2 regions of the Pseudarthrobacter sp. NPDC058196 genome follow, and region 1 is predicted to be linked to the other one. Evidence: riboswitches for the same ligand, from Rfam matches in the RefSeq annotation. Region 1 holds a riboswitch; the other holds the start of a gene.
The links. A riboswitch is a leader RNA that binds a small molecule or an ion and turns the genes downstream of it on or off. The one in region 1 is predicted to bind thiamine pyrophosphate.
Positions count from the first base shown of each region.

Region 2: it holds a riboswitch for thiamine pyrophosphate, as region 1 does, so the genes downstream of both, thiD (bifunctional hydroxymethylpyrimidine kinase/phosphomethylpyrimidine kinase) here and thiO (glycine oxidase ThiO) in region 1, are expected to answer to the same signal.

Region 1 covers NZ_JBHVVN010000003.1:347,063-354,178, forward strand. The annotation lists gene ACFVVC_RS06590 (glutamyl-tRNA reductase) at 1-810, shown strand, start outside; gene moeB (molybdopterin-synthase adenylyltransferase MoeB) at 962-2,161, opposite strand; gene ACFVVC_RS06600 (TetR/AcrR family transcriptional regulator) at 2,246-2,911, shown strand; gene ACFVVC_RS06605 (DUF3107 domain-containing protein) at 2,956-3,180, shown strand; gene ACFVVC_RS06610 (hypothetical protein) at 3,207-3,509, shown strand; gene ACFVVC_RS06615 (thiazole synthase) at 3,573-4,385, opposite strand; gene thiS (sulfur carrier protein ThiS) at 4,390-4,626, opposite strand; gene thiO (glycine oxidase ThiO) at 4,623-5,915, opposite strand; TPP riboswitch at 5,910-6,029, opposite strand; gene thiE (thiamine phosphate synthase) at 6,057-6,749, shown strand; gene ACFVVC_RS06635 (RNB domain-containing ribonuclease) at 6,779-7,116, shown strand, end outside.
Region 2 covers NZ_JBHVVN010000001.1:60,659-67,774, reverse strand. The annotation lists gene ACFVVC_RS00320 (glutamate-5-semialdehyde dehydrogenase) at 1-176, opposite strand, end outside; gene proB (glutamate 5-kinase) at 203-1,354, opposite strand; gene obgE (GTPase ObgE) at 1,344-2,933, opposite strand; gene rpmA (50S ribosomal protein L27) at 3,052-3,315, opposite strand; gene rplU (50S ribosomal protein L21) at 3,377-3,685, opposite strand; gene thiD (bifunctional hydroxymethylpyrimidine kinase/phosphomethylpyrimidine kinase) at 3,950-5,470, opposite strand; TPP riboswitch at 5,478-5,575, opposite strand; gene ACFVVC_RS00290 (Rne/Rng family ribonuclease) at 5,726-7,116, opposite strand, start outside.

The DNA of each region.
Region 1 (7,116 bases):
GCCACCGACCTTTCCGAAAGCCCCGACTGGTCCGCCAAAAAGGTAGTGCTCTTCGGAACTGGCGCCTACGCGGGTGCCACCATGGCCCTCCTCCGCGAACGCGGCTGCAGAGACATCAGCGTGTACTCGTCGTCAGGGCGGGCCGAAGGATTCGTGGCAACACGCGGCGGCACGGCACTGGACGTCGAATCCCTGCGTCCGGCAGTTGCTGCCGCTGACGTCATGATTGGCTGCAGCGGTTCGGACACCCGGGTGGAAGCCGATGAACTGGCCCAGGTCCGCGGGGATGCTCCACAGCCCCTGATCGCCATCGACCTTGCCCTCACCCACGATTTCGACCCCGCCGTCGGCGAACTGGACGGCGTCGAGCTGCTCACCCTGGAATCGGTGCGCCTCGCGGCCCCACAGGAGCAGGCCGAGTCGCTGACCCAGGCAAGCGGCATCGTCAACGGTGCCGCCAGGGCGTTCGAACAGGAACGCGAAGCCCGCTCCGTGGACTCCGCCATTGTTGCCCTGCGCCGCCACACCATGAACGTGCTGGACGCGGAGATGGAAAAGGTCCGCGCCCGCCACGGCTGCACTGCCGCCGCAGAAGAAGTTGAGTTCGCGCTCCGCCGCATGGTCAAGCAGCTGCTGCACGTTCCCACCGTCCGCGCCCGCGAACTTGCCGCCAACGGGCAGCAGGATGATTACGTGGCCGCGTTGGAAGCCCTCTACGGCATCACCGTCGAGCAGCCGGGGGCCGCTTCGGCGGCCGCCGGAGCGGAGGCCGAATGCCCGGTGGACCACACCGGCCGCGAAACCGCCTGACATCCCGGCAGCAACGCCCGCTCACTTCCTGCCCCATTTGACGCAACGCCCGCTCACTTCCTTCCCCATTTGACGCAACGCCCGCTCACTTCCTTCAAGAAAGTGAGCGGGCGTTCGGGAAATTGATGTCAAAGGTGAGCGGGCGTCTCGGTCAGTAGACGGGCTTATAGGGTTCCACCTCGCGCACCCAGGCGAGGATGCCGCCGTCGAGGTGGCTGACCCGCTCGTAGCCTGCCTGGCGCGCCGCCGCGAGGACGTTCGCCGAGCGCGTCCCGGCCTTGCAGTGGAACACAATGTCCCGGTCTTGCGGGAGTTCGCCCCAGGCCTCCCCCGCCAGGATCCGTCCCTGCGGAATGAGCTTGGCTCCGTCGATCCGGACGATGTCGTACTCGCCGGCCTCCCGCACATCCACCAGTTCGAAGTCCTTCAGCCCGGCCTTCCGCGACGCCAGCATGGTGGCCAGTTGGGTCGCGGTAATGGTGTGTTCCGTGTCTGCGGCGGACGCCGGGGCAATCCCGCAAAACGCCTCATAGTCCGTGAGCTCGGTGATAGGCAGCGCCGCGGGGTCCTTGGACACCCGGATCTCCCGCCAGCTGCCGCCCAGGGCGTCAAACAGTGCCACGCGGCCCAGCAGGGAGCGCCCGACGCCGGTAATCAGCTTCACTGCCTCGGTGACCATCAGGGAGCCCACGGCGGCGCACAACATGCCGAAAACGCCGCCCTCGCCGCAGGACGGCACGGAACCAGCGGGAGGGGCCTCAGGGTAGAGGTCGCGGTAAGTGGGGCCGTGTTTCTCCCAGAAGACGCTCACCTGTCCGTCGAAACGGAAGATGGAGCCCCACACGTAAGGCTTGCCCAGGATGGCAGCGGCATCGTTCACCAGGTACCTGGTGGCGAAGTTGTCAGCACCGTCCAGGATGAGGTCGTACTCCGCGAACAGCTCAAGCGCGTTGCCCGAATCCAGGCGCACGTTGTGGAGCCGGACATCCACCAGCGGGTTCAGTGCGGCAATGGCATCGCGGGCCGACTCGATCTTGGACCTTCCCACGTCCTCCACGCCATGGATGACCTGGCGCTGCAGGTTGCTCAGGTCCACCACGTCGTCGTCGATGATGCCCAACGTGCCCACCCCTGCCGCGGCGAGGTACAGCAGCGCTGGTGAACCGAGGCCGCCGGCTCCGATGACCAGCACTTTGGCGTTCTTGAGCCGCCGCTGCCCCAGCGCGCCGATCTCAGGAATGATCAGGTGCCGGGAGTAGCGTTCCACCTCGGCGGACGTCAGTCCGGCAGCCGGTTCCACCAGCGGATCCAGGGAATGGGTTGAAACATTTGCGGTGAACGTCGAAGCCATACTTCAATGTATGCCCCGGGATACCGCCGGGTCATATTACCCCGCAGTAAAGTGAATGTAACTGCAATGGAAAGAAGGACAACTGTGGTCCCTGAAGCACGGGCTGACCGCCCGCCCGCGGCCGAACCGCAAATTCCCTCCCGCCCCGCAGGCCACCGGTCCGCCCGGCTGCCACGGGACGAGCGCCGTGCGCAGTTGCTTGCCGCCGCGCAGGAAGTTTTCGTTGCCAATGGCTACCACGGGGCCGCGATGGACGAAATTGCAGAGACTGCCCATGTGAGCAAGCCCGTGCTGTACCAGCACTTCCCGTCCAAGCGTGAGCTGTACCTGGCCCTGCTGGAAAGCCACCTGACGTCCTTGACCGAGCTGATGCTGGGCGCGTTGAACTCCACCAGTGACAACGACGAGCGCGTGCAGGCCGTGATGCGCGCCTACTTCCACTTCATCGCCAACGACGACCAGGCGCACCGCCTGGTGTTCGAATCGGACCTGATCAATGATCCCGATGTCAGCTCCAGGCTGGAGACCTTCAACCGGACCTTCGCGGACGCCATCGCCCGGGTCATTGCCGAGGACACCAAGCTCCCCCACCTGGAGGCGGAACTCCTGGGCCGCGGCCTCGCCGGGATGGCGCAGGTCAGCGCCCGGTATTGGCTGGAAACGGACGGCAACTTGGACCTCAACGTGGCCAGCGACCTTATCTACCGTTTAGCTTGGCGCGGAATCTCTCGCTTCCCCAAAGAGTCCTAGACTACAAATAAGACATCATCGACAAACCAGGCTGGGAGGCCCCCTTGGAAATTAAGATCGGCGTTCAAAACGTTGGCCGCGAAATCGTGCTCGAATCAGCGCAGGATGCTGAGACGGTGGCCAAGACTGTTGGTGAAGCCATCAACGAAGGCACCCAGTTGCGCCTGAAGGATGACAAGGGACGCCTGATCATTGTTCCCGGCAGCGCACTGGCGTATGTGGAAATCGGCGCCGAAGAGGTCCGCCGCGTAGGTTTCGGCCAGTTCTAGGCCGCCCGCACGTTCCAAGGAGATCCATGCTGTCGCTGACCATCGTGGTGCTGGCCACGCTCGCCGCCGGGTTCATCGTCTGGGCCAATGACAAACGCCACGCCCGGTACGGCGCAGGCGTGCCTGCCGGTATCGCGGTGGGGGTTGCCGCGATGGCGTGGATCATCCTTATGACGGCAGGCTTCGGCTACCTTCCGGGGCTGACGTGGCTTCCCTGGGTCTTGCCGATCGTCCTCGGTACTGCTGCGGCCATCGCCGTCGTCGTGTACTTGGGCCGCACCCGTGCACGCCATGACGTCGAGCGGCTGAACGCGGTCCTGCGGAGCTGAACCGCCCCTGACGCTAACTGTGGCCACCACCCCGACGGGTGGTGGCCACAGTTATTTAACGGCCTAGAGGAACTCTGCCCGGCCTTCCATGGCCGATGACGCAAGGGCGTGTTCCCGGCGCGGGATGCGTCCGGCAGCCCTCGCCAGCCTGCCCGCAATGACGGCGTGCTTGAACGCTTCGCCCATCAGAGCCGGGTTCTGCGCCCGCGTCACGGCCGTGGCCAGCAGAACGGCGTCGCAGCCCAGCTCCATGGCCAGGGCGGCGTCGGAGGCTGTGCCAATGCCGGCGTCCAGGACCACGGGCACCGAGGCGCGGGACACGATGAGCTCGATGTTGTGCGGGTTCAGGATGCCCAGTCCGGTGCCGATCGGTGCGCCGAGGGGCATCACGGCGGTGGCGCCAAGGTTTTCCAGCCGCAGTGCCAGCACCGGATCGTCGTTGGTGTAGGCGAAGACCTTGAAGCCGCGGTTGACCAGCTGCTCGGTGGCGTCAACAAGTTCCACGGCGTCCGGCAGCAGGGTCTGTTCGTCGGCGATGACCTCCAGCTTCACCCAGTCGGTTTCGAGCGCTTCCCGGGCCAGTTCCGCGGTGAGGACGGCGTCGCGGGCGGTGAAGCAGCCGGCGGTGTTGGGCAGGACCTTGATCCCGTGGTCCACCAGCAGCTGGAACAGCGAGCCGGTTTCTGCTGTTGAGTAGCGCCGCATGGCCACTGTGGTCAGCGCCGTGCCGGAGGCCAGGAGCGCGGCGCCCAGTCCGTCCAGGCTGGGCGCACCGCCGGTGCCCATGATGAGCCGGGATCCCAGGGCGAGGCCGTCGATCACCAGTGCGTCGTCGGCGGCGTGGCTTGCGGTGTTGATGGTGCCGGTTTCGGTCATGGTGTCAGCCTCCCTGAACTGCGGTGACGAGTTCGATGTCGTCGCCGTCGGCGAGCGCGGTACCGAACCATTGGCTGCGCGGCACCACTTGGGCGTTGTGTGCGACGGCGACGCCCAGTTTCCCGCCGTCCGTCGCCTGGCCGTTGGGAGCCAGCGGCCGCCCGGTGACCTGGCTGACGAGCGTGGTGATGGAGGCGCCGTCGTCCACTGAGTGCGGGTTTCCGTTGAGGGTGATGTTCACGCTGTCTCCTTCATGTGGGGGCTTGGTACGGCCACGGCCGGCCTGGAAAAACGGTCCGGGCTGAACGGCGCCCAGCGGGGATCGGCTGCGCCGTCCAGCAGTGCTGCGCAGATCGCCGCTGCGGCAGGAGTGAGCAGGACTCCGTGCCGGAAGAACCCCGTGGCGATGATCAGCCCCGGTATGTGCCCGTCCGCTGGACCGCCGGATCCCATGGACACCGCAACCCGGCCCAGCAGGGGTGCATTGTCGGGGGTCCCGGGGCGCGCACGGGCGGTGCATTCCAGGAGTTCGAGTTCGGCGACGGCGGGAACCAGCGCCTGGGCGTCCCGGAGCAGCTGGTACACGCTGCCGGCGCTCACGGCGTCGGAGAGCGCGTCCTCCCGTTGGGAGGCGCCGATAACCACCGTCCCGTCCTCCCGGGGCACGATGTACACCGGGATCCCGTGGACCAGCCCGCGCACCGTGGCGGTAACCAGCGGGCGGAGGTGCCGGGGCACGGAAAGCCGGAGGATGTCCCCGTGCACCGGGCGCAGAGGCAGTTCAAGGCCGTGGGGCAGGCCGTCCAGGGACGCGGCGTGCAGGCCGTTGGCCACCACCGTTTCCGCCGCCAGGACAGTGCTGCCGCTCCCCAGGCGGACGCCGGCCACCGTCCCGTCTCTCCACAGCAGTCCGGCCGCGCGTTCCGGTACTGCATACCCCTCACCGGCGCCGGCGACCGCCAGCTCCGGGGTTTCGCGCGCTCCTGCGGCGAGGGCCAGCCGCACGGACGCTATCAGTTTCCTCGGGTCCACCTGGTGGTCCGCCGGGGTGTCCAGCGCGCATGAGATCCCCGGGCTCAGCAGGGGTTCGCGGCTGCGGGCTTCACGCACGGTCAACGGTTCCACCTCCAGGCCGCTGGCCTGCTGCACTGCGCGCAGGTCCATCAGCGCCCGCCGGTCTGCGGCGTCGACACCGACGGCGAGGGTGGGGGTCGTCAGGTAGCCGGTCCCGGCACCGGCTGCGGCGGCGGCGACGCCGGCAGCGAAGCCAGGCCAACGGGATGATGCGTCGAGCATGAGGTCCAGGAGGTCCTCTTCCTGGTAGTGCAGCTCGCTGACGGGGGCCAGCATGCCGGCAGCGGCCCAGCTGGCGCCGGCCCCTGGTGCGTCATCGATGAGCACAACGGACCGACCGGAGCGCTGGACTTCCCAGGCGATTCCGTGTCCCACCACTCCCGCACCGATGACGGCGACGTCGGCCCGGATGGCGTCGTCGGCAGGCCCGGGCAGGCAGTTCTTGGAGGTAGCCATGGCGTGGTTCCTTCCCTACGCCGGTATTAGCCGGATCAGGTCAAGCGGTCGGCTCTGACGCCCTCTCAGCCCGGCGCTTTGTGACAGCTGCCGCGGGCTCCCGCAGTACCAGCCCAGTTTAGAGGAACTAGGCTGGCAGGCATGAATATGTCCCCTTCCTCCTTTCCTGCCCTTGGGGCGGCCCGACTGTACCTCTGCACGGACGCGCGCCGGGACCGCGGCGACTTTGCCCGGTTCGTGGATGCCGCGTTCGCCGGCGGCGTGGACATTATCCAGTTGCGCGACAAGGGCATTGAAGCCGCAGAGGAACTGGACCTGCTGGCGGTCTTGAAGGATGCGGCGGTGCGCCACGGGCGGCTGTGGGCCGTCAACGACCGGGCCGACATCGCTGTCCTGTCCGGCGCACCGGTGTTCCACATCGGCCAAAAGGACCTTCCGCTGGCTGCCGCCCGCACGCTGGTGAACGGCAATGCCGCCGTCGGGCTGTCCAGCCACAGCCCGGACCAGGTCGATGCCGCACTCGCCGCCGCTGCCGGACCCTCCCACCTGGACTATTTCTGTGTGGGACCTGTCTGGGCCACGCCCACCAAACCGGGCCGGACCGCCGTCGGGCTTGACCTGGTCAAGTATGCCGCCAGGGCCGCCGCGGAGGCATCCAACCCGGTGCCGTGGTTTGCCATCGGGGGCATCGACCACGGGAACGTTCACCAGGTGGCGGAGGCTGGTGCACGAAGGATCGTGGTGGTCCGTGCCATTACCGAGGCGGCGGATCCCGCGGCCGCTGCCGCCTCCTTGCTCGACGCGCTGGACGCTGCCGGCCCCGGGCCTGCGTAAACCCAGGACTTGGAGTTACGCTGACTTTTGTGTCACATCATCGGTTGGCTCCCAATGTCCGCGACCATCGGAACGCCTTGGAAGAGGCACTGGGTGCGTTGCGGGCCGAACTAGAACTGCCAGGGCCTTATCCGGCAGCGGCCGTGGACGATGCCCGCGCCGCCGTCGCGGCCCTGAAGCTGCCGTCCTATGACCTGACCGCCGTTGAGTTCGTGACCATTGACCCCGCCTCGTCCACGGACCTGGACCAGGCCGTGTTCATCGAGCCGGACGGGAGCGGCTACCGGGTGCTGTACGCGATAGCCGATGTTCCGGCCTTCGTGGTGCCGGGTGGTCCGCTGGATACCGAAACCAGGCGCCGCGGACA
Region 2 (7,116 bases), on a different contig from region 1:
GCGGTGGCCATACGGCGGGCTGCGTGGCGGGACCGGTCCGCGATGGCGTGGACCGCCGCTTCGACGTCAGGCGCGTCGTCCGGCACCCCTGCTTCCTGTCCTGCCGCCGGACCCGGCTGCTCGTGGGCAGCAGTGGTTCCGGTATTAACAGCAGCGTGGGTCAGGGCTTCAGTCATGGTCCAAGTTTAGGCGAGCCGCCCGTTTAGACCAGCACCAGGTCGTCTACATGAACAACTTCGCGGTCATAGCCGCTGCCCAGTTCCTCGCCCAGCTCCCGGGTGGAGCGCCCGAGCATGTGCGGCAGCTCCTGGGAGGAGTAGTTGACCAGTCCCCGGGCGACAACGGTGCCGTCGGCACCGGCCAGTTCAACGGCGTCGCCCGCTTCAAAGTCGCCGTGCACGGCCGAGATGCCCGCAGGGAGCAGGGACGTGTGGTGGTGGCGCACAGCCCGCACCGCGCCGTCGTCCAGGACCAGGCGGCCCTGCACGGAGGCGACATGGGCCAGCCACAGGAGGCGCACGGGCTTGCGCGAGCCGTTAACCGAGAACCAGGTGCCGACGTCCTCGCCGTTCAGGGCCGCGGCCGCGTTGGGCGTGGACGTGACCAGGGCGTGGATTCCCGAGCCTGCCGCCATGCTGGCCGCTTCCACCTTGGTCATCATTCCGCCGGTGCCCACTCCGGCCTTGCCTGCTTTGCCAATGGACACGCCCTCAAGGTCGCGTGCCCCGGTGACCAGCGGGATGCGCTTGGCACCGTGGGCGGGCGGACCGTCGTAGAGGGCGTCGACGTCGGACAGCAGCACGAGCGCGTCAGCGCGGACCAGGTGCGCCACCAGGGCGGCGAGCCGGTCGTTGTCGCCAAAGCGGATTTCGTGGGTGGCCACGGTGTCGTTCTCGTTCACGACGGGGACCACGCCAAGGTTGAGGAGCCGGTCCATGGCGCGGAGGGCATTGGTGTGCTGGCTGCGCCGCATCAGGTCCTCCGCCGTGAGCAGGACCTGGCTGACGGTGACCCCATGGGCACCGAACGCCTGGGTGTACCGGGCCATGAGAAGGCCCTGGCCCACGCTGGCCGCGGCCTGCTGGGTGGCCAGGTCCCGGGGACGCTTGGCCAGCCCCAGCGGGGCCAGCCCGGCGGCGATGGCGCCGGAGGACACCAGGATGATTTCGGCACCCGCGTTGCGCTTGGCGGCGAGGGCGTCGGCCAGTGCGGTGAGCGACTCCTCGGAAATGCCGCCCTTGATGCTGGTGAGTGAGGAGGATCCCACCTTCACCACGATGCGGCGGGCACCTGCCAGCAGGCTTCTGTCCACGGAGCCCGCGGCGGGCGCCGTGTCCACGACCCTAGAGGTCATCGTCCGCTTCCATTCCGCTGTCCTGAACGGGGTTGGCAGCACGGCGTCCGCTGACGGACTCGGTCCAAACACCGGCCTTGCGTTCTGCCTCGAGTTCGGCACGGGCGGCAGCCTTGGCGTCGCGGCGTTCCTGCTGCTCCTCACGCTTCTGGCTGCGCGTGGGGCGGTCGCCGATATCAGCGAACCGGACGTCCGTGCCACGGGGTGAAGCCAGGAGTTCGGCGCCTGCCATCATGGTGGGCTCCCAGTCGAAGACGACGCCGTCGTCCTCACCAATGACCACGGTATCCCCCGGCTTGGCACCCTGCCTGAACAGTTCGGTTTCCACGCCAAGCTTGGCCAGCCGGTCCGCAAGGTAGCCGATGGCTTCCTCGTTGGTGAAGTCAGTCTGCTTGACCCAGCGCTCGGGCTTCTCGCCGAGGACGCGGAACAGCGGTTCCAGGTTCTTTTCCTCGCGGCGGATCTTGAACCCGGTTTCATTGACGGCGCGGGGCCGCAGCACGACGGGCTGGACCTTGGGCGGTTCGGCGGCGACAGCGTCGCGGGCGGCTTGGACGATTTCGGCCATGGCGAAGCCGAGCTGGCGCAGGCCCTCGTGGCTGGTGGCGGAGACCTCGAAGACGCGGTATCCGCGCGATTCCAGTTCGGGGCGCACGAATTCGGCCATGTCCTTGCCGTCGGGCAGGTCCACTTTGTTCAGTGCCACGAGGCGGGGGCGGTGGTTGAGGGGAACCACCTGGCCGTCGGAGCCTGCGTAGCTCATGTCCACCGCGTACTTTTCGAGTTCGCCTTCAATGATGGCGAGGTCCGAGAGCGGATCGCGCTCGGATTCGAGGGTGCCGCAGTCAAGCACGTGGACCAGGGCGGCGCAACGCTCAACGTGGCGCAGGAAGTTGTGCCCCAGGCCCTTGCCTTCGCTGGCGCCTTCGATCAGGCCCGGGACGTCGGCGATGGTGAAGCGGACATCGCCGGCCTGCACGACGCCCAGGTTGGGGATCAGGGTTGTGAAGGGGTAGTCGGCGATCTTGGGCCGGGCGGCCGACATTGCGGCGATCAGGCTGGACTTGCCCGCAGACGGGAAGCCCACCAGGGCGATGTCCGCAATGGACTTCAGTTCAAGGACAACATCGCGGGAGTCGCCTTCGATTCCCAGCAGGGCAAACCCGGGGGCGCGCCGCTTCTGCGAGGACAGGGCGGCGTTGCCGAGCCCGCCAATCCCCCCGGCAGCGGCCACGAACTCCGCCCCCTCGCCGACGAGGTCAGCCAGCACGGTGCCGTCCTTGGATTTGACCACGGTGCCGTCCGGTACGGGGAGGATCAGCGTTTCGCCGTTCTTGCCGCCGCGCCAGTCGCCCATGCCGGGACCGCCGTTGCTGGCGTGCCGGTGCGGGGCGTGGTGGTAATCCAGGAGCGTGGTGGTCTGGTGGTCCACCCTGAGGATCACGTCGCCGCCGTTGCCGCCGTTGCCGCCGTCGGGCCCGCCGAGGGGCTTGAACTTCTCACGGTGGACGGAAACGCATCCATGGCCGCCGGTTCCGCCGGATACGTGCAGTACTACCCGGTCTACAAAGCTGGCCACGTGGATCTCCTCAGAATGCTGTTTACGCGGCGCCCGGGGACGCCACAACGATTGTAATGCTGTTAAAAGAACAGTGGAGCGGGCCCTCAGGCCCGCTCCACCGCTTCAAGACTGGTTGTTACTCTGCGGCTGCAGCAGCAACGATGTTGACCACGCGACGTCCGCGGCGGGTGCCGAATTCAACGGCGCCCGGGGTCAGTGCGAACAGGGTGTCGTCACCGCCGCGGCCTACGCCGGCACCCGGGTGGAAGTGGGTGCCACGCTGGCGGACGATGATCTCGCCTGCGGAAACGACCTGGCCACCGAAGCGCTTGACGCCGAGGTACTGTGCGTTGGAATCGCGACCGTTGCGAGTGGAGCTCGCGCCCTTTTTATGTGCCATCTGAAATGCCTGCCTCTAAATTCTGGGGAATCTGTTGAAATGCCTGAACAGTAACCGGTGGTTACTTGATGCCGGTGATCTTGACCTTGGTCAGTTCCTGGCGGTGACCCTGGCGCTTCTTGTAGCCGGTCTTGTTCTTGAACTTCTGGATGACAATCTTAGGACCACGCAGGTCCTGGAGGATTTCAGCCGTAACAGTTACCTTGGCCAGGTCCTTGGCTGCGGAGGTGACCTTGTCACCGTCAACCAGGAGCAGTGCGGGCAGCTCAATGGTGCTGCCGGCTCCACCGGCGACGCGGTTCAGGGTAACGAAGTCTCCAACGGAAACCTTCTCTTGGCGGCCGCCTGCGCGGACAATCGCGTACACCACTTGGGAACTCACTTCTCTCGACGTTTATAACAAAATTTGCGTGCGGAACCGACTCAATAAAAGCCTGGTTTCTCGCTGTGCCTCAACGCCGTGGGGTCATAACCCAAGTGTTGGCGTAAGCACCGAAGATCCAGAATACGCTAAATCCGTCTCCAGCCGCAAATGAGGCTGGTTCCGGAGGGCCGGCTGTGATAGTAACCACAACCTGGCATGCAGCGCCGCAACCGTGCGTATCCATTGTAGCCGGGGCGCCGCCATCGGTCGTCAGGAGTGGATGCGCGGCGCGTCGAAGAATTCCATTTCAAGCCGGCAGGACTGCTTGAACGCCGTCACCATGGCCGCCTGTTCGTGGTCGGAGGCCTTCCGTCCGGCCTCGTCCACGATGGCGATGGCCTGCCGGGTGGCCTCAGCGAAGCCTTCGTCGGCATAGGTGCGGATCCACGCAGCGTAGGCGTGCCCGTCCGGTTCGCCTGCCGCGAGGAACTGGGCGTGCAGTGTCCTGCCAACCTCGGCGTAGAGCCAGAAGCAGGGAAGGACAGCAGCGGCCAGGACGGCATAGCTGCCCGACGCCGAGACGGCAGTGAGGTGGTCAACGTAGGACTTGGTGACCGGCCCAAGGCCCGTCTGCCCGGGCCGGGTGCTGAGCCACGAGCGGTGCAGCTCCGATTCCACCTCCAGGCACTGCCGGGCCGAGCCTGCCCAGAACAGCTGCTCCGCCTCGGAGGGGGCCAGGGCGCTGGCCCGGGCCAGCACCCGGGAGTATCCGTTCAGGTACTGGGCGTCCTGGGCGAGATAGTAGGCGAAGTCCTTCTCGGCCAGTTCGCCCGAGACCAGGCCGAGGATGAAGTCCAGGGCGTAAATATCCGCCAGGTCCTGCCGGGCTTCGGCCCAAAGCCGTGCCGCGAAGCCGCCTTCCCGGAGGTGGGGCCGTACATGGTGGAAGTGGTGCACGGGTCCGCTCCCCTGGCCCACCTCCAGCTGGCCGGACTCCTCAAGCGCTCCGGCCAGCCAAGGCTTGACCGTCCGCAGTGACGCCTCCCAGTCGCCCAGCCGCGCCTGGACCGTTGCCATGGCAGAGGACAGCGAACAACCCGTGCCGTGGCTGTTGCCGGTGTTGACGCGGGCGCCAGGCACTTCCACGACGTCACGGGCCAGCAGGCCGGCGGTGTTCACCAGTGCGTCCGGGCAGCCCTCCCCTGACAGGTGTCCGCCCTTGACCAGGACGGTGGCGCCTGTGGCATCCGCCAGGCGCCTGCCCTGCTCCAGTGCGGCTTCCCAGTCCCCCGCGGGTTCTTCGCCCACGAGCATGGCCAGTTCCGGAAGGTTGGGGGTGATGAGGTGGGCAAGCGGCAGCAGGTCGCGGAGGGCGGCTTCGGCGGATTCCTTCAGCAGCCGGTCGCCGCTGGTGGCCACCATCACCGGGTCCAGGACCACGACGGCGGGACGCACCTTCTCGAGCCACTGCCTGACCGTGCGGATCACCGCTTCGTCGCCGAGCATGCCAATCTTGACGGCGTCGATGGTGATGTCGTCGCTGACGGCATCGAGTTGCTGGGCCAAAAATGCAGCAGGCGGAACGTGGACGGCCACGACGCCGCGGGTATTCTGCGCCGTGAGTGCTGTGATGGCGGCCATGCCATACCCGCCGTGCGCTGCAATGCTTTTCAGATCCGCCTGGATTCCTGCTCCGCCGGATGGATCCGAGCCCGCGATGGAGAGGACGCGTGGGATGTCGCGGCCCCCAGGGGTTCCGAAGGGGTCAGTGGAGGCAGTTGGCAGGGGCATGGAGAGGGTCGAAGACAACAGACATCCCTTCGCCGGTACTAGCCGGACAGGTTCAACGGGTGTGGATCTCAGCCGGCCTTCTGCGCGGCACCCCGTGTCGGATTCCCAGCCTAGCCGGTGGCACGGTGGCACGGTGAAGGTGACAGCGTCCGGATACAGGAAGTCCCCGCTTCGTGGACTGTTCCCCCTGAATTTTCGGGGGGAATAGTCCACGAAGCGGGGACTTCACTTATCGACGCGGTGGCCTGCCGGGATTTACAGCTCCGAAGCCGGGACGCCCACGCCGAGGATGATCGGTTCCTCGGAGCGCTTGCCGGTATCCGCCGCCTGCTGGTTCGCGGGCTCGGGGACCTTCGCTGCGTGCGAGTGCCCCGTGGTGGCGGGTTGGACGTTCTCATGGTGCTGGACGGCGGTTTCGTTGGCGGCACCCTGGGCGCGGCTGGCGGCACGGTGGCGGCGCGGCCTGCGCTGCCTGGTCTGCTCCAGCGTGTGGTCGGAGTAGTCCTTCCCGGCCGGTGCTTCCGCGGCGCGCGCCTGGGCTTCGCCGCCCTGCGGCCGGCTTTCCTGCGCGGCCTGTTCCGTTGCCTCATCAGCGGCTGCGGGGTTTTCCGGTGCGGCCTCAACGGCGGATTCCGGCTGGCCGAGGTGCGCGAATGCTTCCGCGAGACGGTCCAGCGTCAGGGCGGCCTTGGGGTGCTGCTCCTCCGCGTGCTCCACGAACGGAAGCGGTACTTTCTCGCCGCCGAACGTCAGGACCGCTGCGGGACGCCCGTGCGCATCGGCGTCGTGCTTCTCCGCGTCAGCTGCCGGAGCAGGCTGGACCGGCGCTTGCGGGGCCGGAGCCTGCCCTGCCGGGGCGTGCCGGGCAGCTGCCAGCTCGTCGTCGTGCAGGTGCGCCGCGTGGGCCGCTGCGGCGATGTTCGCCAGGGCAAGCCGGGTGGCCTCAGCCTTGGCGTGCCGCTCGGCGTCGGTGGGGTCCGGTTGGACGGTGTGCACATGCACCGCCGGTGCCGGAACGGCCTCGGCCTGCTGGCTACCGCGTCCACGGCGGCGTTTCCGCTCGGTGCGGGCACCGGGCTGGCCGGCGTCGGTCCGCTGCCCCTCCGGGCGGTGGGCCTCCCCACGGGTGTCGGGACGGTTGTCGGCGCGCTGGACGTGGTGTTCGGCCGCCACGATGTTGGCCCGGCGGTGCTCCACCGGATCGTCGTGGGTCACCACGCCGCGTCCAGCGCATGCCTCGCACTGCTCGCCGAAGACTTCCAGCAGGCCGGTGCCCATGCGCTTGCGCGTCATCTGGACCAGGCCCAGGGACGTGACCTCGGCAACCTGGTGCTTGGTCCGGTCACGGCCCAGGCACTCGACGAGGCGGCGCAGGACCAGGTCGCGGTTGGACTCGAGAACCATGTCAATGAAGTCGATCACAATGATGCCGCCGATGTCGCGCAGCCTCAGCTGGCGGACCACTTCCTCGGCAGCTTCGAGGTTGTTCTTGGTAACGGTTTCCTCAAGGTTGCCGCCGCTGCCGGTGAATTTGCCGGTGTTGACGTCCACCACGGTCATGGCTTCGGTGCGGTCGATGACCAGGGAGCCGCCGGATGGCAGGAACACCTTGCGCTCGAGCGCCTTGTGGATCTGCTCGTCGATGC